2 regions of the Robertmurraya sp. FSL W8-0741 genome follow, and region 2 is predicted to be linked to the other one. Evidence: predicted binding sites of a transcription regulator. Region 2 holds the regulator's gene; the other holds the start of a gene.
What was found. The regulator LexA, encoded in region 2, represses DNA repair genes until DNA is damaged. The targets are predictions, from matches to a motif close to CGAACATATGTTCG.
Positions count from the first base shown of each region.

Region 1: the regulator LexA is predicted to act here: its motif matches at 14,261-14,274, upstream of NST02_RS18195 (YolD-like family protein).

Region 1 covers NZ_JBBOQG010000001.1:3,727,762-3,743,957, forward strand. The annotation lists gene hemY (protoporphyrinogen oxidase) at 62-1,474, opposite strand; gene hemH (ferrochelatase) at 1,700-2,629, opposite strand; gene hemE (uroporphyrinogen decarboxylase) at 2,712-3,758, opposite strand; gene NST02_RS18140 (ABC transporter ATP-binding protein) at 3,896-5,710, opposite strand; gene NST02_RS18145 (ABC transporter ATP-binding protein) at 5,691-7,442, opposite strand; gene NST02_RS18150 (response regulator) at 7,569-8,210, opposite strand; gene NST02_RS18155 (sensor histidine kinase) at 8,214-9,251, opposite strand; gene liaF (cell wall-active antibiotics response protein LiaF) at 9,263-10,066, opposite strand; gene NST02_RS18165 (hypothetical protein) at 10,299-11,612, shown strand; gene NST02_RS18170 (replication-relaxation family protein) at 11,590-12,219, opposite strand; gene NST02_RS18175 (FtsK/SpoIIIE domain-containing protein) at 12,176-13,045, opposite strand; gene NST02_RS18180 (hypothetical protein) at 13,233-13,415, opposite strand; gene NST02_RS18185 (helix-turn-helix transcriptional regulator) at 13,557-13,763, shown strand; gene NST02_RS18190 (DNA-binding protein) at 13,760-14,215, shown strand; gene NST02_RS18195 (YolD-like family protein) at 14,355-14,645, shown strand; gene NST02_RS18200 (hypothetical protein) at 14,975-15,154, shown strand; gene NST02_RS18205 (SDH family Clp fold serine proteinase) at 15,156-16,166, shown strand.
Region 2 covers NZ_JBBOQG010000001.1:2,965,740-2,981,935, forward strand. The annotation lists gene NST02_RS14395 (hypothetical protein) at 140-676, opposite strand; gene NST02_RS14400 (CcdC family protein) at 839-1,327, opposite strand; gene NST02_RS14405 (response regulator) at 1,531-1,890, opposite strand; gene NST02_RS14410 (cytochrome c biogenesis CcdA family protein) at 2,281-2,988, opposite strand; gene NST02_RS14415 (ABC transporter ATP-binding protein) at 3,096-4,877, opposite strand; gene NST02_RS14420 (ABC transporter transmembrane domain-containing protein) at 4,867-6,630, opposite strand; gene NST02_RS14425 (YneF family protein) at 6,953-7,171, opposite strand; gene sirA (sporulation inhibitor of replication protein SirA) at 7,339-7,776, opposite strand; gene tkt (transketolase) at 7,962-9,968, opposite strand; gene NST02_RS14440 (DUF896 domain-containing protein) at 10,210-10,443, opposite strand; gene NST02_RS14445 (YneB family resolvase-like protein) at 10,567-11,223, opposite strand; gene yneA (cell division suppressor protein YneA) at 11,234-11,548, opposite strand; gene lexA (transcriptional repressor LexA) at 11,703-12,326, shown strand; gene NST02_RS14460 (DUF4183 domain-containing protein) at 12,739-13,086, opposite strand; gene NST02_RS14465 (DUF4183 domain-containing protein) at 13,244-13,624, shown strand; gene istB (IS21-like element helper ATPase IstB) at 15,229-15,948, opposite strand; gene istA (IS21 family transposase) at 15,945-16,196, opposite strand, start outside.

The DNA of each region.
Region 1 (16,196 bases), 760 kb from region 2:
CAAGATTTCTCGAAGTGTAAAACTAAAGAATTGTTTGAGCAACAATATCGTTTAACAAAGCCTAATTAAAAAACTGCAACACTTTTTCGACTGCGGCTTCTCCTTGATCAATGCAGTCAGGAAGACCTAAGCCTTCAAATGAAGCACCGGCGATAAAGACTCCAGGTAGTTGCTGCTTCACTTGTTCAGTCACTTTCGCAAGCCGCTCTTTATGCCCAACAGTATATTGAGGCATAGCGTTTTTCCATCTCGATACAACAACGAGTTCAGGCTCCATTGTAATGTCCATCGTTTTGTTCATATCTTCAAGAACAATTTTGACAATCTCATCATCGGATAGCTCAACTATCGTTTCATCACCTGCACGACCAACAAAGCAACGCAACAATACTTTATCATCTGGACAAGAATGCGGCCATTTTTTATGTCCCCAAGTACAGGCTGTAATCGTATAGTCGCTATTTCTTGAAACAACGAAGCCAGTACCATCAATATCGTTGGCAATTGCTTCCTTTGGAAATGCTAATGCGACATTGGCCACAGATGTGGACGGAACCTTTTTAAATTCATTGAAAAATGGATAATCAGCAAATATTGTCGGTAATATTTGATGTGGTACGGTTGCGACAATGCTTTCTGCTAATAACAGCTCACCGCTGTTCAAGCTTATTTCATAACCAGTTTGGGTTTTCTTTACTTTTTCCACCCTCTGCCCTTTTAAAACCGTTCCTGGCTCCAGTCTCTCTTCAATCGCATCAACAAAGCTTTGCAGACCAGCTTTAGGAGTTAAGAACATTCCTTTCTTACTGCCTTTTGACTGTGGGCTTTTCTTTGGAGCTGGCGTCGCCTTTTTCATCCCTAACACAAGGCTTCGATACTTCTGTTCTACCTCATAAAACTGTGGAAAAGTGGACATCAAACTCATTTGATCAATATCACCAGCATAAATCCCTGACAATAATGGCTCAATTAAGTTTTCCACCACTTCATCTCCTAGCCTGCGTCTAAAAAAATAACCAAGCGATTGATCTTGTGCAGGATCAGATTTAGGCATAACAAAATCGGCCGCTGCCCGCATTTTTCCTGTTAGAGAAAACAATCCAGTTGTAATAAATGGTCCGATTTGCGTTGGGATCCCCATAATGGAACCACCTGGCATTGGATGGAGCCGTTCTTTCACTAATACATATGATTTTCCTGCAGTGTTGCTTACGAGTGTATCCCCAATTCCTACTTCCTCTGCAAGTCTGGAAGCACTTTTCTTTCGTGCTAAAAATGAATCTGGACCCCTTTCAATCACATATCCATCTTTCACGACCGTTTGAATCTTCCCACCTAATCGATGTGATGCTTCAACTAAAATAATCTCTAGTGGTAGGTTTTTCTCCCGTGCTTCTTTCTGTAAATAGAAAGCAGTTGTGAGTCCCGTAATACCTCCCCCAAGTATTACAACCCTTCTCTTTTTCTCTGACACAGTAAATCGCCTTCTTTTCATTTGATAGATTACTCAGTTTGCTGTATCAATGACACATAATAAAGTTCTTTTGCCAATCATTGTGACTGTTTTGATGGTCAAATAGTGTTCGTCACATTGTTGAGCTCCATGTTTTTATATGTTTAAAGATTGCTCTGAAAGGATGAAACACAAGGAGTTCAAGCTCATTTCACCCTGTCAGAACGGAATCATTTGCTCTGACATTTATTTTAATAACTTAAGCACTGCTGAAGCCATTGCGTCAATAAATAATGGATCTGTATTTGGCATTTCTGGGCGATAGTAGCTTACTCCAAGCTCGTCCGTAATCACCTTACATTCATAGTCATTATCGTACAGGACTTCTAAATGCTCTGCTACAAACCCAACTGGTGTATATACAAATGCCTTGAAGTGATGTTCGTCATACAATTCCCTCGTTAAATCCTGAACATCAGGTCCGAGCCATGGCTCTGGAGTATTTCCAGCACTTTGCCAACCTACATAATAATTTTTTACACCAGCCCCTTCAGCAATTAAATCTGCTGTTTCCTGAAGCTGTTTCGGATATGGATCACCAAGTTGCAGAATTTTTTCTGGTAAGCTGTGTGCGGAAACGATTAAAGCGGCATTATTTCGTTCATCTTCAGTCATGCTGTTAAACGCTTGCTTCACCTTATCGATCCAAAATTGTATGAATTTTGGCTCCTTATACCAGCTTTCCACTGATCGAATTGTTAGTCCACCTAGTTTCTCTGCCTCTTCCTTGGCACGTCCATTATAGGACTTGATGCTGAAAGTTGAGAAATGAGGGGCCAAAACAATACTTAATGCCTCTGTTATACCATCCTCATGCATTTGCTTCACAGCGTCCTCAATGAAAGGCTCGATATGCTTTAAACCGATATACAGCTTAAATTCTACTTCATCCTGAATTTTATTTAAGTGTTGTTGAAGCGCTGCTGCCTGATCATTTGTTGTCTGTGCTAATGGAGATAATCCTCCAATCGCTTCATAGCGTCCTTTTAAATCTTCCAACATCTCATCTGATGGTCTTCGTCCATGGCGAATATGCGTATAATAGCGCTCAATATCTTCTTCTTTATATGGGGTTCCGTATGCCATTACAAGCAGACCCATTTGTTTTTTTGTCATTTTTTTCTATTCACCTCATGTTTACGTCTCTAAGCCATTATCTTGCCAAAAATTATATTGAAATATCAACTTTTATACCTATCTATTTGTGTAATTTGCTGGCTGAATACTCATGTATAAAAGTAGTTAGCTTCTTTAATGTTTCTGGATTCACTTGCGGGAATACCCCGTGCCCAAGATTAAAGATAAACCCTTGCTGCTTCATTCCTTGATCCAAAATTGCCTTTGCTCTTTCCTCAATCACTTCCCAAGGTGCAAGAAGGATTGCCGGATCTAAATTTCCTTGAACTGTTTTCGTGATTCCCTTCATGCGAGCCTCTTCAATCGGTAAACGCCAATCCAAGCCAACAACATCTAACGGTAAATCGTGCCATTCAAGAGCAAGATGACTTGCTCCAACACCGAACATAATTAGCGGAACATTCTCTGAGCGAAGTTCTGAAAAAATGCGTGTCATGATAGGCTTGATAAAGGTACGGTAATCTGCCACATTCAATGCTCCAACCCAAGAATCAAAAATTTGTATTGCTTTTGCTCCTGCCCTTATCTGTGATTTTACATATGTAATCGTAGTACTCCCAAGTTTGTCCATTAAAGCAAACCATGCATCCGGCTGAGAATACATAAAGGCTTTCGTTTTATTATAATTTTTCGAAGGTCCCCCTTCGATCATATAGCTTGCTAATGTAAATGGTGCACCGGCAAAGCCAATTAATGGTACAGAAAGCTGCTCTTCCGTCAAAAGTTTAATCGTATTTAATACATATGGAACATCTGCTTCAGGATTAATTTCTCCAAGCTGCTCCACATCAGCGAAAGTACGAACCGGGTTTGCAATAACCGGGCCAATCCCTGACTTAATTTCAACCTCTACTCCGAGTGCAGGCAGCGGCGTCATAATATCCTTATATAATATCGCGGCATCCACATCATATTGCTCAACCGGAAGCCTCGTTACATAGGCACAAAGCTCTGGTTGATGCGTGATTTCAAAAAGTGAATACTTTTCCTTGATCGCCCTATATTCAGGCTGTGAACGACCTGCTTGTCTCATATACCATACAGGCACATAGTCCGTTTTTTCTCCCCTTGCTGCTTTCAAAAATGTTTCATTTATTTCTTTGACCATGAAATGAAGTCCACCTTTCAAAACTATCTATTCTAAAATAAGAGAATAGACTATTTTATACTCATTCTAATATAGCGTTTTCTACTACTGTTGTATACATTAGTGATTGAACTGTCAAAAAATAGACGTTTTTACCGTTATAGCACTTCAAATTGGTTGCGATACGACTCATAATAAAAACCCTTCTCTGCCATTAGCTTTTGATGCGAACCTCTTTCTATAATCTCTCCATTCCGTATCACCAATATGACATCGGCATTCTCAATTGTTTTAAGTCGATGGGCAATAACAAAGCTTGTCCTGCCCTTCATTAAATTTGCCAGGCCAGTTTGAATCTCAATCTCTGTTTTCGTGTCAATACTGGAAGTTGCTTCATCCAAAATTAAAATACTGGCATCTGCTAAAATCGCCCGGGCGATCGCAATCAATTGTTTTTGACCTTGACTTAAATTATTTCCTCCTGAAGACAAGAGAGTTTCGTAGCGATTCGGTAAATGTTTAATAAATTGATGGGCAGAAGCTGTTTTCGCAGCAAGAATAACCTCTTCATCACTCGCCTGTAAATTGCCGTAGCGAATATTTTCCATTATCGTACCTGAAAATAAAAATGTTTCCTGTAAGACAAGACCGATATTTTTACGAACATCCTTCAAGCGATAGTCTTTAATATCTTGTCCGTCGATCATCACACTTCCAGCATCTGCATCATAAAAGCGTGCCAGAAGGTTTATAATTGTTGTTTTTCCTGAACCCGTTGGACCGATAATAGCGATTGTTTGTCCTGCTTTGGCATGAATGGAAATATCTTTGAGAATTAATTGTTCTTTTGAATATCCGAAATAAACATGTGAAAGCTGGACATCGCCACGAAAGCTTCGAACTGGAATCGCAGCTTCATTTTCTTTTATTTCAGGAACTTCATCCAAAATTTCAAATGCCCTCTCGGCGCCAGCAATAGCTGCTTGGAAAGTATTGAGAAGACTTGACATTTGATTAATTGGACGGAAAAATTGCCGGGAATATGTTACAAACGCAGCAATAATGCCAACCGTGGCCAAATTATTCAATGTTAAGAGAGCACCTGAAGCGATGATAAAAACGAGTCCAAGATTGTTAATAAAGTTATTGACCGGACCTAAAAAACCAGACACCATTTCAGCCTTTTCCGAGGATTGTCTGAGTCGTTCATTAACACTAGAAAACTTTTTAAAAACATTATCTTCTTTTCCGAAAAGCTGAATGACCTCAAGGCCTGTAATCGACTCTTCGACAATTCCATTAAGCTCCCCTAAATCTCGCTGTCTCTTAATAAAATTGCTACTGCTATATTTAATCATTTTCTTGGTTGAAAAAAACATCACCGGAATGACACAAAGTGTAATCAATGCCATCATCCAATTGAGAGAGACCATCGCGATGATAACGCCCACCACTGTTAATACGGTGGACATTATTTGAATAACGCTCTGACTTATAGCATTATTCAATTGGTCGATATCGTTGGTGACTCTACTCATAAGCTCCCCTTGACTTCTCTTATCAAAAAATCTTAAAGACAAACTTTGCAATTGTTCAAAAAGCTCCTGTCTTAACTTTCGGATTGTTTTCAGGGAGATATTGATCATGAAGTAAGATTGAAGCCACGTAAATATCGAAAAAACAAGGTAAACAATCGCTAGAATGCTTACCATTTTGATTGTTCCGGCAATATTTTTGGCAATAATATATTGATCAATAATGATTCCGATCATATATGGGCCAACTAATCCTAATAAGGTTGTGGCAATAACAAGAACAATAACAAAGAAAAGATAAAGCTTCTCATTCTTCATGTACTGCCAAATTCTCTTTAAAGTCCCTTTACTATCCTTTGCCTTTTCAAATGGCCCTCTCATTTTTCCTCTTGTTCCTGTCTGACCTCTAGGGGAAAAACTAGTGGCTTGCTGTTTCATGGTAGCCATCCCCCTTTCCACCCTGTGTATAATAAATTTCCTGATATACGGAATTTTCTTTCAGCAATTCACGATGTGTGCCGTTGCCGACTACTTTTCCATCCTCCAGAACTAAAATTCGGTCAGCGCTCATGATAGAGGATATTTTCGAAGAAATAATAAATGTTGTTGCTGTCATAAAGTTTGTATTCAACGCATGCAAAATCTTTTTCTCTGATAATGCGTCAACTGCTGAAGTCGAATCGTCCAAAATTAAAATCGGCGGTTTTCGAACTAATGCCCTCGCTATCGATAATCTCTGTTTTTGACCACCGGAAAGATTATTCCCTCCTTGTGTTAACGGTTGCTCATAGCGTTTATCCAGTTTTTCTATAAATTCCGAAGCATTGGCAGATTTTGATGCGTCAGCAATCTCTTTAAGATCCGCATCCTCTTTGCCGTACTGTAAATTTTCCAATATTGTCCCAGAGAAAAGAGTTGCTCTTTGCGGGATAAACCCAATTGCTTTTCGCAACTGCTCAAGGGAATAATCTTTTATGTTTTTCCCATCAATGAAAATGTCTCCTGAATCAACGTCATATAGACGAGGCAATAATTTCACTAAAGTTGATTTACCACTGCCAATCGTTCCAATAATCCCCACTTTCTCGCCGGCTTTTACCTGAAAGGAAATGTTTCGAAGGACATATTCACCATTTTTACTGTAGCTAAATTTGACATCCCGAAATTCAATAGCGCCTTTAATGGTTGAAGGAGCATTATTTTCGTAATTTGAAATTTCCAACTCTACATCAAGTACGTCTTTGATTCGTTCTGCTGAAGGTACGGCTCTCGAGATAGACATCAGGACATGGCTGCTGCCTATAAGCGCATTCAAAGTAATCGTCAAATAGTTGATAAAAGCAAGAATAACCCCTACATTGCTTGTTCCTTCATCAACTTTAATGACACCAAGCCAAAGAGCAGCAACAATTCCAATATTAATAAGAAACAGCATAACCGGCATAAGCCCCATCATCATTTGACTGGCTGACAAATTCATTTTCGTCAGTTCATCATTAATACGAGAAAAACTCTTTTTCTCATAATTCTGTCTCCCGAATGCTTTGATTACGCGAATGCCCGCGAGATTCTCCTGCAACTTCGTATTTATTTTATCAACAGCTTCCTGAACTTTACGAAAAAGCGTCCCAGCCCGCTTCATAAAATACCAATTAACAAGTGCCAGTATTGGGATTAATATGAGTAAAATCGAAAAAAACTCTCTTGCTGAAACATATACGATAACAACACTTCCAATAAATAAGAGAGGACTTCTTACAAGAATTCTTAATGTCATCATCGTCGCTGCTTGAACAGACGTCACGTCATTCGTCGCAATTGTGATCAGCTTTCCAGTACCAAAGTGATCCTTATCTCTAGCAGAAAACTGTTCCATCTTCTTAAAAAGATCTTGACGAATATCTGTGGCAAAATTGACAGCGGCTTTTGTACTATAAATCGAACAGCCAAGCCCGCCAATTAAACCGATTACCGCTACAACCAGCATAAGCAGACTCATTTTAAACACATAAGAGTGATTCTGTTCAGCGATTCCATTATCGATAATATGCTGCATGATCATTGGTTGTAATAGATCCATCGCCACCTCGATGCACATAAAAAGGGGGCCAATAACAGCAAAGAAAAGATATGGTTTTAAGTATTTTAATAGATTAAAAAATGCTTGCATTTGACTAGCCTCGTTTACGACAATAGTAGAATATACAACGGATATATTATAAGCTTCATTTATTTGAAAAACAATTTAGGACATTGAATGCACTTAATGAAACCATGCTTCAATGTCCTAATTTACCTAGTGCTTATTTGTTTTTATCACTCCATTACGATTGGCATAAACTGCGGCCTGTGTACGATCAGCAACATCCAGCTTGCTTAAAATATTGCTTACATGCGTTTTCACCGTTTTTATCCCAATGAAAAGCTCGGCGCTAATTTCTTGATTATTCATCCCTTCGCCAATACACATCAGAACCTCAAGCTCTCTTTCAGTTAAATCATGATGAGGTTTTTTCTCCTGTTTCCGCAATCGATTCATCATCCGGTTCGCAACCTTTGGCTCAATAATAGGCTCTCCTGCTACTGCCTTTCGGATCGCCCTTACGACCTCATCAGCAGTCGCCGTTTTTAGCATGTAACTGAATGCCCCCGCCTCTATTGCCGGGAAAACTTGTTCATCATCATAAAAACTAGTGATAATAATAATTTTGCAATTCGGCTCATGCTGCAAGATTTCCCTTGTAGCCTCTATCCCATTGCCATCCTCCATTAATAAATCCATCAATACAACTTCAGGCCTTTTTTCAAGCACCAGCTTTATCGCTTCATTTCCACTTTTCGCTTCACCCACGACGTCAATTTCTGGCTCTGTAACTAAATAGGAGATAATTCCTTTTCTAACCATTTCATGATCATCAACGACGGCTACTTTAATCATTTGTTATTCCCCCCTAGTAGTTGGTATGCGAATATCGATATATGTTCCTTCTCTCTCTTTAGAACGAATATTGAAAACTCCTCCTACCTCTTCACATCTTTCCCGCATCGTTTTTAAACCGTAAGAGGCAACCCTTTCAATTGTCGGATTAAAACCTTTTCCATTATCAGAGATAAACAAATAAATATAACGCTCTTCCTCCGTCAATGAAATACTGATTTTTGACGCTTCAGCATGACGTAGAACATTTGATAAAGCCTCCTGAATAATGCGAAACAAATGCTCTTCTGCCGCTTTCGATATATGAACAATTTCATCAATACTCGCTTGAAATTCTATATTCGTTTTCCCTTTTAAATCTTGAATAAGCTTAATGACCCCGTCACACAGACGATCATCACTTAATTGAATCGGGCGTAAATGGAGAAGCAATGCCCTCATCTCACCTTGCGCATGTGCAGCAATTTTTGAGATTTCTTCTAACTGTTCCTTCGCTTTTTCATGATCAATTTCAAATAAGCGCAATGTTGCTGAAGACATCATACTTAAAGCAAAAAGCTGCTGACTGACGACATCATGAAGATCACGGGCCAGTCTTTGTCTTTCCTCCATCACCACTGCAGCATGTGCCGATTGCGCTAAAGAGGTTTTTGTATCAGCCAATCTTTGCAGCGAATGCTTTTGCTCCTCGATAAACTCAGCAAGTTGATTTAATTCCTCTGAAATCATTCCGATTTCATCGTTATCATTTACTTCAATGCGCCCGGGTAAATTGCCACTTCTCAAAGAGGAAACATACAGGAGGAGATCCGTTAACCTCCCCTTTAAAAGAGAGCTTGACCGATAGCCAAAATAAGCGCCCACAAATAAAAACACAATGAAGGCAATCATAGAAAACCAAAAGGTATTCTCAATTGTTAGCGTTATTGAACGATTAACCAATAATAGCTGAAAGCCAATAAACAGAATTAACGTGCTGATAAAGGCCATCATCAAATAGTTTTGTAAAAACCAATATCGGATGCTATTTAATTTTTTCAAAATTTTCGCTCCTATACCTTATCGATTCGAATTGAACCTATCTTAACGTTAATGGTTATTTTTAATTTTCTCGTCGCTTCATCATAACCTTGAGTCTTATAAAAGACGGTTCTATTCAATGTATTTCCCTTTATATCAAAAATTCGCACATCCCCTATTTTTGAATTAGCAGTAATGTTTACAGGAATATTTTCAGGAATTATCATTTTTATATCCGCGATACTCCCGTTGATTATTATTGGGGTTTCTCTCTCCGGGATGAAAGCTTTGCTTAAATCCAAAAAATAGTCACCAATTGAATTGTTTAGCACCATCGGCTCCAGCGCCCAATTGCTATCATTATAACTGACTTCACCAATCAAGCCGCTAACTATCTTTTTCTCATCCTGATCACTGTCGCTGAACGCAGGTTTTTTTGTAGAAAAATCAATATCAATCTGCCATTTGCTTTTTTTGAATAAGAGTGAGAGGGCCAGCAGGATAATCAATATCGGCCATAGCTTCCAAACATCTGCAAATTTAAAAACAATGACCTCAAATCTGTCCAAAATTAATAGACAGGAAAATAACAGTAACAATAGGCTGAAAGTGTATTTTTTTCTTTCCTTCCTCAATAAATTGCTAATAAACAAGCTCAATCCAATCCCCAAAAGGAAAAAGGGATATAAAACGACAAATAGTTCTTTCATTTCCAAGGAAATGACACCTATATTTATTAGCAGGAGAACAATTCCTAAAGCCAGCAAAAATAATGCAAATAAAGTTTGATTAATGGATTTCTGCTTCACAAAATTCCCCTTTCTTTCTAGTTCCATAGAGAGTAATTTATTCTGTCCATTTTCTGCTCCTGAATAAATAATCTCACTTGTTTAATAGTTTACTATTTTTTTCATAAATAGAAACAATCAATCGATGGTTTTTTCTCCGTCTCAAGACGGAGGAAGCTTTTTCACATTGTCCGCCTCTCGCACTCATTTTCTTTTCCAACATATTCTGTAAACACATATAGGGCAAATACCCTTTTAACCTAATTTAGGAGGAATGAAAATGGGCGTTGAGTTAACAGCGCTACATTGGCTTTACGTCTTGATCATATTTATCATCATTGGCTTTATGATCATGCGACGTGATACAACTTTCATTTGTATTGTCGGCATCTTTCTTATCGCAATAACCGCAACCGGTTCTTTAAGCGCCTCTGTAAGCAGTATTTTTACAAGTTTCATTTATGCAATTACAGAGCTTCTATCCACTATTCTTGTAATTTCCATTATTGTTGCAATGAGTAAGACCTTAACCTCAACAGGAATTAATGACGTAATGATCTCACCTTTTGCTAAATTGATTCGAACCCCGGCACTAGCTTATTGGACAATCGGGATTTTAATGATGATAATTTCTTGGTTTTTTTGGCCCTCTCCGGCAGTTGCCCTTTTAGGTGCCGTACTTCTCCCAGTAGCTTTAAGAGTGGGACTTCCCGCTTTAGGTGTAGCTATGGCTATGAATTTATTTGGCCATGGGATCGCCTTATCAGGTGACTTTATCATTCAAGCTGCGCCAAAGCTAACAGCAGATGCAGCTGGGTTGCCTGTTAATGAAGTGATTCAAGCGAGTATCCCACTAGTCGTGGTCATGGGACTGACAACCACTATCGCTGCCTTTCTTTTCTTAAAAAGGGATATGGAGCGTGGAAAATTAAGCATCGACAAGAACACCGTTTTTTCAAAAACGGACCCTCAAAATAAAAAAGAAAGCTTACTAACCATTACTCAAAAACGCTTTTTCGCCATTTTGGTACCGCTGCTATTTCTTTTAGACGTCTTAGCCATGGTTGTCCTTGATCTGACTGGTGGGGATGCAACAGCTCTCGTTGGTGGAACTGCGATATTGATTCTGTTAATCATTACACTAGCTAGTCATAAAAAAAAGGGGTTAGAAAAAACAACAGCATTTCTAATTGAAGGGTTTCAATTTGGCTTTAAAGTTTTCGTCCCTGTCATCCCTATTGCTGCTTTTTTCTACTTAGGCGACGCGGGTTTTTACAGCATCGTTGGGGAATACTTGCCAGACCATTCACAAGGCATTGTGAATGATTTAGGGATTGCGCTGGCAGCCGTTGTTCCTTTGAGCAAAGAAATTGGGGCCATTACATTAACGATTGTTGGAGCGATTACCGGCTTAGATGGTTCCGGCTTTTCAGGAATATCACTGGCTGGATCAATCGCCACTCTATTTGCCCATTCGATCGGTGCTGGAGCTGCAACCTTAACTGCTCTTGGGCAAATTGCCGCAATTTGGGTTGGCGGAGGCACTTTAATACCCACAAAAGACAAACAATTTATAACTCAAAAAAAGACTTAATATCACAAGGGAGTTTCTCACATAATTGAGCAAACTCTCTTTTTCTTTTTTCACTCATCGTAAAAATACATAACTTTGGCTGCAATCCAAAACGGTTTTTTATCTCCGACCACATCTCTTTATATTTTTGGATCTTCTTCCGATTATCTTGCGTGCTCCTTGTATTATCAATCTCAACAAGATGGACATAACCATCACGACTAAATACGGCGTCAGGAATGATTGTTTTCTTCTTGGTGACATTCAACCCCTTAATTTGTATTCCAAAGCTAAATTCAGGCTCCTGTGTAACCTCAATTGGAAGCTCTCTTTTCCAATCACTTGGACAACCATAATATATATAGGCTTCATTGCTGAGTAGCATATGGTCGAATAGGACAGATTTCTTTATCTCCTTTTCAGAACCAATCAATTGGCGTCCTCCCTTATTGAGATATATAATCTTTTGCTGGGAGCGAACTACATTTAGATACTCTTCCAGTTGAGCAACTACTCTACAAGTATGACGATACGATCCTAACCTCAAAATCTCATGCAGCTGTTTAACGCTCACTACCCCCAACCTATCTATGGCCGATAATATCTGTTCTATCCTCTCTAATTTCATCAAGATAACCTCCAATCATTTTATCTGAGATATATGGGCATTGAATCTCGTATGACTGTGCTAATTTATAGATTGCTCTGCCTGGTACTGGCTCAAGTTCCTCTGCGCCTGTTTCATCTAAGATAACTCTGCTTCCGGTTCCGTCCGCAATCCGAAAAGCCAATCTTGCCACCATGTTCATTTTCACACCCATGCTCACAGCTTCTCTAGTTGGATATTGGGTGGCCATGATTAACCTAAAACCTAATCCCCCAGAGATACGAGCAATCTCCCCTAAATAAATCTGAGCTAGCTCGGCATATTTTTTAAACTCTTTATTCACTAATTTAGGAGATAATTCTGCAGATTCATCCACAATGATAAATGTCCTTTCCTTAATAGGTGTCTCAGTGATATTCGTCCAGCCATTTTGGCGATATCGTTCTTCTTCGACCTTTATTAGTTTATAGACATAATCAAGCGCCTTACACGCTTCTAGGAGGTCTGATGCCACGGTTAATACTTGTGGTAGGTTTTGATATTTAGAAAACTCTAGACCGCCTTTGAGATCCAGAATAATAAAACGTACATGTTTAGGATTAGATAGAAGCAACGAAGCAAAAATACTCTTTAATGCTACGGTCTTTCCGAACCTTGTGGTCCCACCTACTAATAGATGTGGATAATGCTCGAAGTTATGATACATGACTTTACGCTTTTTCCCGATCGGTACAAGCCAGCTACCTTTATACAGATGCTTCTTATTAAACTCCCAATTAGCAAGTCTTTTATTAGGGATAAGCGCGGCAGCTGTGACAAGCACAGGCGGGATAAACCACTCTAGCATTGTGTCACTCTCCTTGTCATTGTATTGGTCAGTCTCATAGGCATTGAGTCTCTATGTCAGTGACTACGACTGATGTTTAAATATTGCTATCTCACTTGTTATTTTTTGATGTCACTCTCAGAGCAACTAAGTAAGCTTATCGCTTACTATCCCTTCCTCGTTTCTCTCGTTAGGGAACGATGATAGTTTAAAAAAATAGCTTACTCAGATGTTGGAGTAGATACAGCAACCCTCCATATTTAGTAATCTCTAAAGCTATCTTTATAGCATCCTCATTTACCTTAATACCATAAGCATCTAATATTGTTACTACACACAAACTCCCGCCAGCAACGCCGATCGCCACCATGCCAAATGTAATTGGATCCAATCTGATCACCTCGCTTTGTCACTGTCTAGTACAGTGTATGGGCGCTTGGTTTGTACTATCACAAAATTATTGTGATTTTATAAAAATATTTGTGAAAGGAATAATAAATCTTGTACCGAATTAATATATTAGGTGATGTATATGGTAATTTGTCTACTAGGCTTGTACGTTAAACAATCTAAATACACAAGAACTGAATTATGCAAAATATTTGGGATATCTCAAAACACCTTATCCAATTGGTGTACTGGTAAGACATACCCTTCCGTACCTCAAATGCTGAAACTTTTTAAACTTTTGAACGTAAATTTTGAGGACGTGTACATTTATAAGGAGGAAAAACAATGAAAAAATGGTTTGTGATATTATCGTTAGTATTACTTTTGTCTGCTTGTGGGTCAGATGAAGCAGACAAGACATCAACAAATGCAGATCCAGAAGCCGCTAAAAGTGAAAAGACCGAACAGGCTGAATCAACCGAACCCTCACAGGAAGATTTAAATGAATCTCTAAAGGATGAGGCTGTAGCAGCTAACTTTGTAGAATTAAATAGTGACGAGGTAGAGGTTGGATTGAAAGTGCATGCTACCGGGGAAATTTCTAATATTCAGGAAGATGGTATTTTCAGAACCTTTACTCTTACCACTGATGAAAACGATGGTACTGGTATGTATTCAATTAAAGACCTCTTAAAAGAAGAAGAATATACAGAAGGTGACATAGTGAAAGTTTACGGAATCTATGATGGAAAAGATGAAGTTGGTTTTCCTGTGATAAGTTCAACAGTGATAGAAAAATAAACAAATCCGTCTCATACTGAGGCGGTATTTTTTATACTTGATATACGAACAAATGTTTGTATAATTATATCAAAGGAGATGTGATTGAATTATGAACAAACTGACAGAGGGAAGTAATTTACGGTGGGAGTCAAGCCGAATGATGTTGCCGGAACACAAGGAATTGCTTATCAAGATGGGGAAAGATAAAGAAAAAGTTCCTAAACCAGTTTTAGACGAACAAGAACTTGAGCAAATAAACATTGATATTTATAACTCACTTAATTACACCATGCCTATGCGACTTACACTATGGGATGATGGATATTTTAAAGACATTGAGGGCGTAATCGACAAAATTGATTACGTCACTAAGACCTTATTAATCGACACAGACAAGGAGATATTAAGGTTATCGATTAATGACATTAGCAAAACGGAGATGATTTAGTTGGCAATTATCCCAGAGGATGACCGTAAAATCATTGAGCAATCCATTTTATTGCCGATGCTTTTAACAATCCTAGATAGAGACAGGCGAATTTTTGAGTAGCTATCTGTTAAGTTTAAGCCGTCCTATTTTGCTCTCATTGAAAGTATCATTTTTCACAAAAAACATAATAATAATAATAAATGAGTTATGCATAATATTGTAATTTCTTTTGCGACTGAAATTTTTTTATTAATTTCTACAAATTTCTGCACAAGTGATTTTTCAAAAGGTATATTATTTTTATAATTGATGTTAATATATTATAAGAAATAAAGGGAGGTATTAATTTGAAGAACGATGAAATCCGACCAGAAATAACCGACATTTTTAGGAAGTTAAATATTAATAGCAAAGAAAATAGAAAAAAGTATACTTTTGGTTCAACACTGTTAGATGATGAAACAAATAGTAAATTTGTCACCAAACATATTGTTGTAACTCCAACCGAAAGGGGGGAACAAAGATAAAATGCCTAATTGGAGTGAAATTTTAAATGAAATCAATATTTTTAACAATCCTTTTGATTCAATTAGAAGAAAATATCTAAGGGCCTTACATGAAATTACTGAGAGAAATGTAATAGTTTATTATTCAGGATGGCTTCAAAAACAAGAATTAGTTGCTGAACGTTATAATGGTTTTTCTGTTGACGATAGTGACAAAAACGGTTTCATGACAGTTATGAATGGATTAGACAAGACAAAAGGACTAGATTTATTCTTACATACCCCCGGTGGTAGTATAGCAGCTACCGAATCCTTAGTTGAGTATCTAAAATCTATTTTTGGAACTGATATTAGAGTAATTGTACCACAGATTGCAATGTCAGCAGGTACAATGATTGCATGTGCTTCTAAAGAAATAATTATGGGCAAACATTCTAACCTTGGACCTATAGATCCACAATACCGGGGCTACCCAACACATGGAATTATTGAAGAGTTTAATAGGGCAGTAAAAGAAATTACTGAGGATCCAAAGAAAATTCCAATTTGGCAACCTATCATAGCTAAATATAGTCCTACTTTAATAGGAGAATGTGAAAAGGCAATTGACTGGTCAAACCAAATGGTAAAAGAATGGTTAATAACTGGAATGTTTAAAGACTCTTCTAACAAAGAAAAAAAAGCTGACTACATTGTTTCTGAACTAGGAAATCATGCTTTAACCTATTCTCATGATCGTCATATTTCTCTGGGTAGAGCAAGAGATATTGGGTTAGCAGTTCAAGCACTTGAGGATGATAAAAAATTACAGGATGCGGTTCTTTCCGTTCACCATGCATGCATACATACTTTAACTGCTACTCCAGCTACAAAAATTATTGAAAATCATAATGGAGTGGCATTTATCTCTCAAGTTCAGAGAGCAATTCCAGTATTACCACACCAAATTGAAAAGCAGCCTCCTGGTCCCCCAGCTGCACAAGAAGTTAGCAGCCCTCAATTTGGAATAGAAGAAAATAATATCATACTATGACCCAATATTAAAAGCCCCTACTCAAAAAGA
Region 2 (16,196 bases):
TACCAATGTTTGTTGGGCTTTGGCTGCTTGCGCTGCATGTAGATACACTCACTGAAAGAGTTATACGCAACTGTGAAATCTATATTTCCTCAACAACCAAAAATAGCAAATAGGAGCATATTCATTATGCTCCTATTTGCTATTTTTGATTTAGTTCATCAATTGTTGTGAAAATTCTTGAATACATTTCTTCAATGTGTTCATCAGTCTTTTCATCATTGTACAAACTAATTTCCCATTTTTTTAATGTATCATCTTCTTGTGATGTAAGAACGCCAACAGCATAACTAGTGCCAGCAGTCCAATTCGAGGTCTTGTCGTACTCCAACTCGTTCTCTGTAAAAGGAAGAAAATTGTCAGTTCCAATAAAGAAAAATGGAATTGTTGAATTCAGATAAATATCTGTATATTGGCTTTCAGAGGCCTCTGAAAGCTTATCTTCCCTAATAAAGACCGCATCATAAGACTTTAATTTTTCCGTTGTCATTTCATCAAATGAAACTTCTGTAAATTTAACTTGTTCCTCTTTTACGTCTGGTTGTTCTCCTACTACTGCTATTCTTAATGGATGTCCTTCATACAGTTCGAAGGTTGGGCTTGAAGTACAACTTATTAGTACTACTGATAAAATGAATAAGATAGAAATTATATACCTCTTTCCTTTTAATCTTTTCATATGTAGCCTCCTTTACAATATTTTAACATAATATTCCAAGCTCTTGTTTTAAAATGTAATAATGGGGGTCCAATTCATTTTGCAAATTGAACCCCCATTTGTATTGTCTTTTTTCAATTTTGCACTCAAGAAGCGAACCCGTTAGTTAAAGCCAGCCTCTTGTTATACGGTCTTTGTTGGAACATCGTCAAATAACTGCTGCTGCAGTTTCCGATAGTTTACATACATCGCAATCCTCCAAGGAACGATCATACCAAATGCTAAGATCCAAAACATTCCACCCAATTGACCGACATCGATCGTTGCGCTTAAAACGAGTTTGGCAAGCACTCTGATAACAAGGAGGCTTATTAAAATGTAGATAAACGCTCTCGAGCGTTTTAAATAAATATCATTATCACGAATCTCAAATTTAGATGTTTTAATGAGTAAAATCGAAAATAGCAAGCCTACTGTTACTGCTTCAATCAGTTCTAATGGAGTAACGCGAAACATTGGAAAAATAAACATTAATGCACCCGAACTCATAAAAATAGGTGGCAAAATAATCTTTTTCGCAGATACAGGTTTTTTGGCAGCTTTCATCCGTACAATCATAGCGAAAATCGCCATGAATACCGCCCCAATTGATGTAATGACTACATAGTCCATAGGAGACATCCTTTACTCTTAATTTAAACAGTCCACAGTACCTCAATAAAAAGATTCGACGCTTTTTATCAAGATACTCCCTATCATTATATACTAAATAATGAACAAAAGAGACAAGGATTTGTCTCATCTGAGTGAATTTTACACCATTTTTAAAATACGCACAAAAGCCATTCAAGGCTATTCCCTTAAATGGCTTTTCATTAGCTTAACACCCGGTTGACTGCTTCTACAACTCTTCCTTCATCAAAAGGTTTAACAATAAAATCTTTTGCTCCTGCTTCAATCGACTCAACCACCATTTTTTGCTGTCCCATCGCTGAACACATGATCACTTTCGCATGTGGAAATTCTTTTCTAATTTCCTTTATTGCATCAAGACCGCTCATTTCTGGCATTGTAATATCTAGCGTAACTAGATCTGGAGTGAGCTGTCTGTAAAGTTCAACAGCATCCCTTCCATTTTCGCCTTCACCGACAATCTCATGGTTTGCTTTTGTCAAAATATTCGATAAAGTCATTCTCATAAACTTTGCATCATCGACTATTAATATTCTCGCCATCGTTGTATACCCCCAGAACTAACACAAAAGAATATCCATGATAGATTTATCTTTAACAAAAGCTACTTCACGAAGAAGATATCCTGATGGCTAACTTCTTCCAATTCTAGTAAGTGCATCTATCAACTTCAATTTGCGTTACTAAAAAAATACTTCAACGAATCGATTTCACTAAGTATGATAACCATTAAAAAACAAACAATATTAGCAAATAAAATTTGTTAAAAACAAATAAGCGCTCGCTTTTAAACATGAAATAGATTCAATAATAATATAAAGGAAAAAGTTAGAAACTTCAATGAATAGTATCCGACAAATTTCTTACTAATTTGCCAATTTATATCCAATTACAGTAGCTCTAACAGGGTTAAAAGTCATGTCTTGAAACTATTAAAAGCCGAGAAAACCACCAAATAAACCAGAAAACATAGCAATGATCTTCGTCATCCAATCAAAGAACAGCACAATTCCCATCACAATCATAATATAGCCACCAATTTTCATGATTAAAATATTATGCTTCCTGATCCACTTCATTTTTCCAATGAAGAAAGAAAGGACAAAAAACGGAATCGCGAATCCAAGAATATAGGCGATCATATAAACAAGTGCGGAGCTAGGATTAGCTGCTGCTAAAGCGATGACCGACATTAAGATTGGACCTGTGCACGGAGTCCAACCTGCTGCAAACGCAATCCCAATTAAAATAGAACCAAAGTAGCCAGAGGGTCTATTTTTAAATTCAAATTTTCGATCCTTCATTAAAAACTCAGGATTTAATATTCCGACAACCATAAGGCCAAAGAACACGATCAAAATCGCTCCTAATTGGCGAATAAGGTCTTTATATTGAGTATAAAATTCCCCAATGAAACTTGTACTAAAGCCTATCGCTATAAAAATAACCGAAAATCCTAATAGGAAAAAAAGCGTGTGTAAAAGGCTCCTTCTTTGCAGCATTGCATTCTCATTTTTTAATTCACCCACTGACATTCCCGTAATATAAGAGAGAAACGCCGGGTATAATGGCAAGCAGCAAGGTGAAATAAAACTAAGGAAGCCAGCCCCGAATGCAAGAAAGACGTTCACATCTGTCATGACAACAACTCCTGAAAATGGTCTTTTTACTTATCCATTTTAACAAATATCCCTTTAAAATGATATGAAATAGAATATGAACATCCTGTGTCAATCTTACATTCCACTTAACCTACCACATCCTCCAACTTTTCCGTAACACCGTTTTGTAGTAAATACATTTTATGGTATAATCCTTTTTTAGCTAACAATTCCTGATGTGTTCCTCTCTCGACGATCTCTCCATGATGCAACACAAGAATGAGATTCGCATCTTGAATAGTGGAAAGGCGATGGGCAATGGCGATCGTTGTTCGTCCCTCCCGCATGCGAGCCAAAGCTATCTGAATCGCTTCCTCTGTCTCTGTGTCAATGTTGGCAGTCGCCTCATCAAGCACTAAAACCTTCGGATTAGCAGCAATCGTACGCGCAAAAGCAATCAATTGCCGCTGACCACTCGAAAGAGTCGAACCACGTTCCACCACTTGGTGTTCAAATCCATTATCAAGTTTCTCTATAAAGTGATGCGCCTGAACAAATTCAGCTGCCTCTACAATTTCTTCCTCTGTTATTTCACCATTGTGAAGCCGGATATTTTCCTTGATAGTCCCGTAGAATAAAAATGGATCTTGAAGAACAAGGCCTATTTTTGCTCTTAATTCATCCTGTGGGTAACTTCTAATCGATTTTCCATCGATAAGTATTTCTCCGCGCTCAAATTCATAAAATCGCATCATTAAATTGATAATCGAGCTTTTCCCGCTGCCAGTGTGTCCGACAAGTGCTACTGTTTCACCCGGTCTTGCGACAAATGAAATATTCTTTAAAACATCTCTTTTTCCATCATAAGAAAAACTGACATTTTTAAATTCAATTTGACCGTTCGTAATTTTTCCTCCTGTTAGGGCCTGCTGTGGTGCTAATTCTTCTTCATCTAATAATGTAAAAACTCTTGAAGCCGCTACAATCGCTTGTTGGTATAAAGAAAGTCGAGCCATTAAATTGTTAACCGGCTCAAAAAAACGATCAAGATAATTAATAAACGCGTACAAAACTCCAATTTCGACAGGACTGTCAAATGAAGTAATGCCGAAGAAGCTTAAAACTAAAATAAGCGCACCAATATAAACTAAATCAATAGCAGGTCGGAGCAATAATCCATCCACACGAATATTTTTCATGCCAGCAAAAAAATGCTTCTCATTTATATCCTCGAATTCTTTCCGAAGCCTTTTTTCCTGTCTAAAAACTTGGATTACGCCCATTCCTTGAATGGATTCACTAAGCTTTGCATTAAGCTGGCTTAACCTTTCTCTCATATCATGGTAAAACTTTGAACTCAAACGTCTATAAGTACGAATAATAAAATAAAGAACCGGCAGAATCAATAAGCAAAATAGTGCAAGCTTTACATTGAGTACAAACATTGCAATTAAGATTCCACCCATTAAAAAACCGCTTTGAATAAACGTAACAAGGACAGTCACAAACATTTCTTTAATCGCTTCTGTATCATTTGTTACCCTTGATACGATGCTGCCAGCTGGTGTTTTATCAAAGTACCTCAATCCTAATGATTGCACTTTCGCAAAAACGTCCACTCTCATTGCTTGAATGATTTTCAAAGCAATTTCTTGAAACTTTAGAAGTTGAAAGTATGAAACAAGCACATTTATAATTTGTATGCCCATGTAGGAAGCCCCAAGAATAAGGAGCGGTTCAAAAACAATATTCCTTGGTCTTAAGTAATCATCTATAAAAATGGACACGAGAATAGGCCCAAGAATATCTCCAACTGTTGCGATGAGAAGCAGCATAAAAGCAAGTACAATCGTCTTTACATGAGGCTTTGTGTATGCAAGTAGGCGGAGTAAGACCCGTCTTTGCTCACTGCTACTGTTATTTTCCATAAAGTGAACCTCCCTGCTCCACGAGTTCTTCTAACTGCTGACGTACATACATTTCCTTATACCAACCATCCATTTCCATTAACTCCTCATGGGTACCTCTTTCTAAAATTTTGCCTTCATCCAATACGACGATAAGATTTGCGTGTTGAATAGCGCTCAAACGATGTGCTGTAATGATCGTTGTTTTCCCTTCCCTTTCATGTTTTAACGCATGTAAGATCTCTTCCTCCGTTTTCGCATCAACAGCAGATAAAGAATCGTCTAATATTAATACTTCCGGTTGCAATAACAGAGCTCTGGCAATCGATATACGCTGCTTCTGACCGCCGGAAAGAGAAACTCCTCTTTCGCCAACAATCGTGTCATAACCATCTGTAAATTCAAGAATATCATCATGAATATTAGCAATTTTAGCGGCCTTAAAAATTTTTTCCTCGTCAATCAAGGGGTTGGTAAAGGCAATATTTTCACGAATCGTAGCTGAAAATAAAAAATGGTCTTGAGGTACATAACCGATTGCCTCTCTTAATTTCTTTATTTTATATTCAGTGATCGCTCTTCCCCCAAAAGTAACTTTGCCATTTTTCAAATCAAACTCACGAATAAGAAGCTTTAATAATGTTGTCTTTCCTGCACCTGTTTTTCCTACAATCCCTAATGTTTCGCCTTGTTTTAAAGAAAAACGAACATCCTGCAAAACGGGTTCTTTTTCACCCGGATATATAAATGTTGCAATTTGAAAGCCAATCTTTCCACTCGGAATCAAATCAAGCGCGTCCTTCTGTTCTAATACCTCTGTCTTTTCAGCTAATAACCGGGAAACACGGTCATAGGAAGCTCTGCCTCTTTCTACAATATTAAAAAGCCAACCAAACGCAAGCATTGGCCAAATCAACAACCCTAAGTAAGTTGTAAAGGAAATAAGTTCACCTATCGTAATCTCATCATTTAATACATAACGCGCCCCAAAGACAATGGAAAGAAAAAAGGAGATTCCTACTACAATTGATATCGTTGGGTCAAAGAGAGAATCAATTTTGGCGACAGAAATATTCTTTTTAACCACATCGTCAGATTGTCTGCGAAAATCCTCAATATCCTCTTTTTCCTGCCCAAATGTTTTTAGGACTTTAATCCCACTTATACTTTCCTGTGTTTTATCGTTAAGAGCAGAAAATGCCTCTTGTGCTTTATGAAAGCGGCGGTGCAGCAAATTTCCATACCAGCTCGTCAAAATCGCCATTAATGGCATTGGAATAAGGGCAATGAGGGTCAACTTCCAGCTAATTGTCGCTGCCATTGCAATAATGACAAAGCCTCCGGTTGCCAAAGAATCTACTAAGGTTAGCACCCCGGATCCTGCTGTTTGCTGAATTGCCTGCAAGTCATTTGTGGCATGCGCCATCAAGTCCCCTGTTCTTTTTCTTTGATAGAACGATTGCGACATATTTGTAAAATGATCAAATAATTGCTTTCGCAGCTGGCGTGCCAGCTTCACCGCAGAACCGAAAATCATAATTCGCCAATAATAGCGCAGAACGTACATAGAAAGACCTGCGCCTACAAGCAGTCCTATCCATAACAATAGCTTGCCTGCTGCTAACGTTCCTTGGTCAATTTCATCTACGACAATGCCAATAATTTTCGGTGGTACAAGCTGTAAAAAAGCTACCATCAGTAAGAGGACAATCCCCGTTATGTATGCTTTTTTTTCTTGCTTAAAAAACCAGGATAATTGTAAAAAAACTTTCATTCTTTTGTCCTCCGTCAACAAAATACTGATTATTTGTGATGCGAAATGTTCATCTGTAACAGATAGCGATATTCTTGAAAGAAGATTCTGAATTTTAGTCAACTAACGTAGTTTAACAAATAATATTGCATTTAGAAAGACTATTTTTCATTTTGTAATGACTTGTTCTTTGCTAAAATTCAACTTCTTCATTCATACATATTTTCCGCAATTAGAACATTTGTTCTATTTTAACATATCAATCATTTTTAAGCTAGTGATTTTTATGTGCAAAATAAAAACCACCTTATCATCAAGATAAAGTGGCTTCAATTTCATTCTTTTATTTTCCTTGCTGCTTGTTCATCGCAGCCATCATTTGATTGATTTTCTTCTGGGATGGTTTTTGCCCCATTTGCATCATCATCATTTTAAGCATTTGTTCATTGATTGGCGGATTTTTCTTCAAGTAGCTCATCATATATCTACGAGCGATGAAAAATCCTAACGCTACTCCACCAAGCAGAGCAACTACGATTAGTAGATATCCCCACCAAACCATTTTATTTCCTCCTTCATGTTGTCTATCATACAGTGTACTAGACCAAAGGCTATTATACAATATTTGCACCAAATTTTCCTACCTTTATGAAAGGTTTTCGGAAATTTAATCATTATTCAATCGTTTTGCCTACTTACAACCGACTTCGATCACTTAAATCTAATCGTTTAAACAAATTTCCGTTCCTTTATAGGCTTCAACCAACCATAACGATCATTCAATAAATCGATTGCTAAGAAAGCTCCTTCATTTTTCCGTAAAACTTCAAAAAAGCATGTTTCTGCTTCATAACTGCCTTTGGCATCAATGGTTAAATAGCGATCAAAAATTTCTAGTTTGGCGAAGCTGCTTTTACCATAAGAAATTTGATAGATCCCGTTCTCAAACGAATATCCAGCCGTATTTTGCAATTGTTGTTGAATGTATTGATGAAGTCTGATACTAGGAATAGGCTTTGTAATATAAATAATTTGTTTAGTAATGATCGAATACAATTCTCCATAGGCCGATTCGTATTCCTTAAAAAGTTGAAAAAACATAGACTCTCTTCCAAAATAATGGGAGGCAAATTCATCTGTAATTATGTATAATTGATAACTTCTCAACCATATCTCCTCCTTCTTTCACATCCTTTCTTTCATTATAGTAAAAATTAAAGCGGATGTTTGTCTTAAATAGTTGAAAAATTCCGCTTTTTTTGTCGAAATCATTGTAAATCACTCATTTCCTTTGAAAAACGATGACCGATTCGCAAATAACGAATCGGCCATGCTATAAAACGAGCTATTTTTTATTGATTGAGTAATGATTTCACACGCGCCACAACATTTTGAACTGTAAAACCATATTCCTCCATAATTTTCTCTCCTGGAGCAGATGCACCAAATTGATCGATAGCCAAGACATCTCCCTCATCACCAGTATATCGGTGCCATCCGAGCGAAGTAGCCATTTCAATTCCTAAACGTTTCTTAACATTTTTCGGAATAACACTTTCTTTATATTCCTTTGTCTGTTGTTCAAAACGATGCCATGAAGGCATGCTTACAACAGATGCATGGATTCCTTCATTTTGCAGAGATTTTTGCGCTTCAACCGCTAATGATACTTCTGATCCTGAGGCAAGTAGAAGTACATCAGGAGTTTCCGTATTAGCAGGTGAAACAACATAAGCTCCCTTCGATACACCTTCGTATGCCTTATCTGCTGTACCATTCAATGTAGGTAAGTTTTGACGTGTCAGTACAAGGGCTGTTGGACGAGTAGTCGATTCTACAGCAAGCTTCCATGCAGCAGCTGTTTCATTTCCATCAGCAGGGCGCAACACATCAAGATTTGGCATTGCTCTTAAGCTGGCTAAATGTTCAACCGGTTCATGTGTCGGTCCATCTTCGCCGACCGCAATACTATCATGTGTAAATACATAAGTAACAGGCAAATTCATCAGAGCTGCCAAACGAATAGCAGGACGCAAGTAGTCAGAGAAGACAAAGAACGTTCCGCCAAATACTTTTAAACCTCCATGAAGAGCCATTCCGTTCATCGCAGCCCCCATTGCGAATTCACGAACGCCAAACCAAATATTTCTTCCTTCATATGATTCAGGTGTAAAATCTCCAACACCTTTAATCGTAGTTTTATTTGAACCTGCTAAATCAGCAGAGCCCCCAATTAAATACGGAAGGTTTTTCGCAATGGCATTTAATGCCTCACCAGAAGATGCGCGGCTTGCTAGACTCTTACCTTCTTCATAAACTGGCAGATCCTTATCCCAACCCTCAACCAAATCGCCACTATTAGCAGTTTCGAATTGAACGGCTAATTCTGGATATTCTACTTTATATGAAGCATAAAGAGCATTCCATTCTTTTTCTTTCTTTTCGCCATTTTCAACAACCAGCTTTTTAAACTGTTCATACACTTCATTCGGTACATGAAAATCCTCTTCAAAAGTCCAATTATACGCTTCCTTTGTTAGCTTTAACTCATCTGCCCCTAAAGGAGCACCATGAACATCTGACTTACCGGACTTGTTTGGTGAACCGTAGCCAATAACTGTTCTAACTTCAATCATGGTTGGATGAGTTTGATCATTTTTTGCTTCCTCAATCGCTTTTGCAATCGCTTCAAGATCATTTCCATCTTCCACGCGAATATATTGCCATCCATACGATTTAAATCGTTTCTCAATGCTTTCTGAGAATGAACGATCTAAATCACCATCAAGAGAAATATCATTTGAATCATAGAGGACAACAAGTTTACCCAGTTGTAAATGACCGGCTAGTGAGGCGGCTTCAGCTGAAACTCCCTCCATTAAATCACCATCGCCACAAATGCTATATGTATAATGATCAACAAGCTCATAATTATCTTTATTATAGACAGCTGCCAAATGCCTTTCTGCCATTGCCATTCCAACGGCCATAGAAATTCCTTGACCAAGCGGGCCTGTCGTTGCATCAACTCCTGGAGTGTGACCATATTCAGGGTGTCCAGGAGTTTTGCTTCCCCACTGACGGAATTGTTTTAAATCTTCGATAGTAAGATTATAACCTGACAAATGTAAAAGGCTATATAAAAGCATGGAACCATGTCCAGCAGATAATACAAACCGATCCCGGTTAAACCAATGTGGATTTTTCGGATTATGGTTCATATATCTCGTCCAAAGTGTATATGCCATTGGGGCAGCTCCCATCGGCATACCAGGATGCCCTGAATTCGCCTTTTCAATCGCATCAATGGATAATGTTCTTATTGCGTTAACCGATAATGCATCTACTTGTCCAAACATTTGTTCTATCCCTCCTAATTATTCCAAACCTAAGTGAATTTTCGATCATAAGCAACTGTTTTATTACCTCGTATGTCTATCATTTCTAAACAAAAGGAAATCCACTCTACTTATTAAATATATAGCGGACGATTTGTTTTCTCAACAAAAAAGTGCAATTTGTTCCTATTTTTCCACTTTTGAATACAATTCTAAGTGTCCATAACAAAAAGGAATACAGTACACTGCATTCCTCAAAAAATTAGTGAAGTTTGTTTCTTTTTTGATATTCCTTAAGTTTTTTTGGAGTAACATCATTCCCTTTTGGATCAATAATTGTAACGCCCTTTAGCGTATTTAACATTGACGAACGAAAAGTTTCCAAATACTCTTTTCTAAGTGCAGATTGCTCCTTCGCTTCTTCCTCAGTTAAACTCCCTTGCTTCGCCTTTTTAGCTAATTCATTAATTCTGGCCAACTTTTCTTTTGACAGCATAATTAAGCTCCTTTTTATGTTTGTTACATCTATAGATTCTTCATAATATTCGTGTCTTCATTCTATGCCCAAACTAGTAAATTTCATATTACTAGAATCTATAAGTGATTACAAGCAAAGAGCCTAGTTTTCATGTTTGTTGACATCATCCATATATTCCTTATATCTACGATGAACGGTCGCTTTTGAGACTGAATATCCAAAACCTCTTAATGTCGCAGCAATCTCAGCAAAAGTCAACTCATTTCTGCGCAAGCGAATGATTTCTTCTAAAGGTACCTCCAACTTTTCTCTACCACTGTTGAAACCAAGATTTTTAAGGTTTCTTTGAGGTTCGTAACCATCTTTAACAGCCCGCTTCATGCCTCTTTTAATTTTACTATTATGTAATTTCCTTTGGTATTCTTCCACCATTGCAACAATTTGTAAAACCATTGAATCCGATTCGGAGATTTGCAGCTCTCCGTTGTGAGCAATTGAAAAAAGAGAAACGCCCTCTTTCATAATACAATGAAGCAAGGCAATTTTCGCATTGCCTCTTCCCAGTCTTGTTTCATCTTGAATAAGAACAATTTTTACATCTTGATCTTTAATGATAGAAAGCATCTCCAAGATGCCTTCACGCTCATAATCATAGCCGCTCGCTTTTTCTTTTATCACTTTAATAACGTCAAGATGATATTGTTGAGCTAAGGTCAATAATTCTTCTTCCTGTCTTGCCAATGATGTTTCTTGGGTATCCTTATTTGTACTAACACGGCAGTAAATAATTGCTTTCATTGAATTATTTCTATTCATCTTCTCGGCTGCTGGCAATATATAATCCATCTTTCTTAACCGGAATGACGATAGAGTCTCCTACATAGATTGTCTCATCAATTTCATTCGCGTTTTTTACCCACTTGATAAATTCAGCAGGAGAAAGCTGATGTTCGTCAGCGTACGTTTCCGCAAACTTCCATAAGGAATCCCCTTCCTCAACTTTAATTGTTAAATAATCTTCCTCTATAGAAGTAGGCGTTTTTTCTGCCAACACAAATGCGAGTACAAAGCTCAAACCAATTAATAGAATTGCGTAACAATATTGATTCCATAGTTTCTTCATCTTTCACACCTCAAACTAAGAATATATGTTCGTTATTAATTTCATTATAATACGAACGTTTGTTTCTAGTCAATAAAAAGTTCGAACTTATGTTTGTATCAGTTGGAAATACATGCTATAATCAAAGCAAGAAATAGAATTCGAGGTGTGTAATATGGTAAAGCTATCAAAAAGACAGCAAGATATTCTTGAATTTATAAAAGACGAGGTCAAGCTAAAGGGATATCCGCCATCCGTAAGAGAAATCGGTGAAGCTGTTGGCCTCGCATCTAGCTCAACCGTTCACGGGCATTTAGCTAGACTCGAGAGCAAGGGGCTCATCCGCCGGGACCCAACGAAACCACGTGCGATTGAAATTTTAGAAGCTGATGAAGAAGCAAATATTCCGAAAAGTAGAGTAGTAAATGTACCCATTGTCGGAAAAGTTACTGCCGGACTGCCGATTACGGCAATCGAAAATGTGGAGGAGTATTTTCCATTGCCTGAGCGCTTTGCAGCAGACGACGAACATGTATTTATGCTTGAGATTATGGGAGAAAGTATGATCGAAGCCGGGATTTTGGACGGTGACTATGTCATTGTTAGGCAACAGCAATCTGCCAGTAATGGAGACATTGTGGTAGCAATGACTGAAGAAGATGAAGCAACGGTAAAACGCTTCTTCAAAGAAAAAGATTATATTCGTTTGCAGCCTGAAAACTCAACGATGGAACCGATTATTTTGAGAAACGTCTCCATTTTAGGAAAAGTTATCGGTGTTTACCGTCATATACACTAATCTTATCAATCTCTTAAAGCAGGTTATCCTGCTTTTTTTGTTCCTTTTGAATAATTTTTCTTCGTTTACTACATATTAAAAGAAAAAATTTTGAAAGGGTTTTTATATGAGCACTCTTATTTCTCAATTTCTAGTCAGCTTACTCTCTTCTTCTCTTGATATGAAGTATAACTTAAATTGGCATCGCAAACTCATTCTTCTCTTTATTCCCCTTTTTATCTTTTTTGCTTTTTTGCAAACAGAATATTTGCTTAAGAGAATAGAGATAAAACAATCGACAGAAACTAAAAAATAACTGGGAAAAGTTTAGCAATATTATCCGCTCTAGGCTGACTGCAAACAAATAAGTCGAAGACGTGAAGAACTAAAGACTACTAAAGGGCAACGATTACTTTTTCTTATCCCTCAATCATTAAAATTTTAACATTTGCAAAATCACCGGAGCACCTTTCGGGGGCACGTCTTCTGTTTTTAATGTAATTTCTCCTTTTTGCACTGCGTAGCAGTCCTTCGGCTGCAACACTCCGTTAATAAAAAGATTCATATATGATACTTGCGAGGGGGCAAGAATTACCTGCTTCCCTAATTCAGGAATTCCATCTACTTCTTTGTATGATTTTGATTCTCCATCTGAAACGGTGTAGTATTCGTATACTTCCACTTTTTTAGGAAGATGATGGCGGGAGATGACAGGAGGAATTAACGGAATGGTCAAAAAGGGTTTGATAAAATGATTGCGATCCCTATTTTTAGATGCCACCTTTTCTTTCCTCCTTTATGCTCACGATACATGCCTTTTTCAACATTATATAAATAGGTCGAGATTATGTGCTTGGTCTTACATTATCTATACGTAAGTTTAGTCAATAAATGACAACAGGCATAATATAGTAAAAACTTGGAAAGGAGGAGTTACCTTGCCCCTGCAGATTATGAAACTAGCAATTAGTGCAACTTCGACGATTAGCACATTTCCAACTGTTGAAAGATTCTTCACTGAAGCGGCAGAACAAGTTACTGGCGATGGTACTTTAACGATTGCGGTTGAGGATTTCTGGACTGACACTGGAGCAGCAGCAGACACACTTCCAGAATTAACGGCTGACAATAGCTACATTAATGTTTATATAAATGGTGTGCTGCAAATGGATGACTTAATTGCCTACACGCCAGGTGCTACTGGTGTAGGACAATTAGTGATAACTGTTCCTACTGGTTCAACAATTGAAGCAGCATCTCCAGTCGTCCTAGTTGTCACAAACTTTGCGCCAACAAGCGATACAACGATTATCACCTAAGTAAATCTCACCTCTGAAAATGATATTTCAGGGGTTTGTTTTTTTGCATATTACCATTTAATACGCATCAAAAAAAACAGATGCCTGTCAAAAAACCCTTCAGTTTAACGGAAAAGCGTGCGAGACCAAGCATCACACGAAATGAGGCAAAAATCGTTTTATCAACAATTCTGTTAATAAAGCTTATCTAATAAAGTTTATATTGATGCTTCATAAAATATTGAATATAATTTATGAAATGCCTCTGTAGCTCTAGAAGGGAAGAGCGCCGGAAAACATTGTAGAACCGGGTCGCAAGGCAAGGGTTTCAGAAGCACCGAAAAGCAAATTAGCTGAGGCAGGTGAAATTCCTAGCCGGTGAAAGTCCGTAGGGAAGCGTGTTCTCCCCTAGCCTATGCTTACGAAAGGAGTACGGGTTCGAATCCCGTCAGAGGCATCCTTTCATTAGAAAACTGATTAATTAAAGAGTGGGTTACACTTAACTTGATGGTTTTCTGAGCATGCGGGCATAGCTGCTATGATGGACTATTTAATATTTGATGAAGTATATTGTATTAGTGCACGGTAACAAAAAACTTTTGATATCATTGCTGTCGAGAAAGTCTGATGAAGAGAATTCCTGAAAATGATGCAAAAGTATCGCAAAAATAAATGACTGATATCCAAAATTAAACGATTTTCACCTTTTTGAACATTTCTCAGATGAATTGAATAAATTAAATTTGGGTACTCACCTATTTTAATTTAGGAAGTGTATTTATGAAGGAAATAATTCATTATAAATTGAGGAAGCCTATAATACTTATATTGGTCGGTTATTTACACTTGGTGGATCTGTATTATTCTTAATCGGCTCTTTCATTGCTGCAATTGTAGCTTATCAGACCTATACTAGATTGCTCATTGATTAACCCATCTTACTCTAAGGTGGGGCTTTTAGTGTTTAGAGCATATTTTTCATTTGTGATATCCCCTATAGAGTATTCTCCGATACAACTATGTAATAAAACAGGCGTTTTTCTAACTATAAACACTTACTCCACTCGAAGTCCGGTGATTAAAGCTCATTTACAGTCATACTGTGGGCTTGAGCAATGCATCATAGTATCACCGTTGTGACAGTTGATGTTCCTTTCCTCTCCCCCGCCACTTTACATCGTAAATTAAATGAACGAATTAACCCATTAATATGACTGACTAGGTGCGGTTGAATCAATGAAAAATGCCCTCTTCAACTTATCTGCATCCACAAAACTATCGATAAATCCATTCTCAGTCAAAAAAGTTGGCATCCTAAAATAATTTTGTAATCTCGTCCTAAATAGCCACCATTATCCTTCTACAAAAAATTTCACAGGCTTTTACTATGATATGTAAATAGTAATTTTTTTAATAATATTAAATTTCAGACATAAGACTTATTTTTTTACAAAGTTACTCAACAATATCATCCTAAAGAAATTTTTTAGGTACTTCCAATTTCAATTAATTCACCTTTTTTCAAGCTTGTAATGTATTTGTCCGTTTCAATTCTAGTGTGTATTTGGCAAGCAAAAAATGTATTAAACGGCATTTAAAAATGTACCACTTGCCAACGCATAGAATTAACCTTGTATAATTGATTCTTTGTAACGGTGGCTATCCCCGTTAAACACGATTAAATGCGAGTGATGAATTAATCGATCAATGACTGCTTCCGTTACAATCGGATCTCCGAAAACGTGATTCCATTGACCGAACTGAAGATTTGTTGTAATGATAATGCTCTTCGCTTCATAACACATCGCAATAACCTGAAATAATAATTCTGCTCCTTGTTTATGGAGAGGAATATACCCTAGTTCATCCAAGATCAATAAATCAAGTTTCTCTATTTGTTTAAAGAGCTTATTTAGTGTTCCTTTTTCATTTGCCTCTAGTAATCGATTGACTAATGAGGCTACTGTATAAAATTTGATGGACTTTCCAAACTTTTGTACGGCATTCAATCCAATAATGGTGGCTAAGTAAGTTTTACCTGTGCCCACTCCTCCATAGAAAATTAAATTTTCCTGCCGTTCCAGAAATGCACCATTTAATAAATCCTCTTTACTGAGCCCTTGAGTTAATAATATATCTTTCCAATCAAAAGGATTTCCTTTTGTTTTAGGAAGCGTCGCTTGTGTCAGTAATAGATTCGTCTTCCGTTCCTCTCGTTGCTCAACTTCTCTTCTAAATAACTCTAGTAAGAAATCCTCATTCGTCTTTGCTTCCACTTCATGATAATGTTCTCTGATCCAGCTTAATTTCAACCGCTTGGCATATTCTAGAATCTGACCATTCATTGTAGATCAACTCCTTTCATAAGCTGATCATAATGATCTAAACCTCGAATAGCCTTCGGCATTTCTGGCAATGGTCGATTGGGGTGTATTTCCGAACGGATTCCCCGTCCATTTATCAGTTGATAAAACACCTGTTTAATGGATTCAACAGATGGATGGCCATGCTCAGAAGCGATTATAAGTGCCTCCGTAATTCTACTAAAATCATGTTCTTTCAATACCATTGCTAGTAGTTTAAGAGCCTCTGG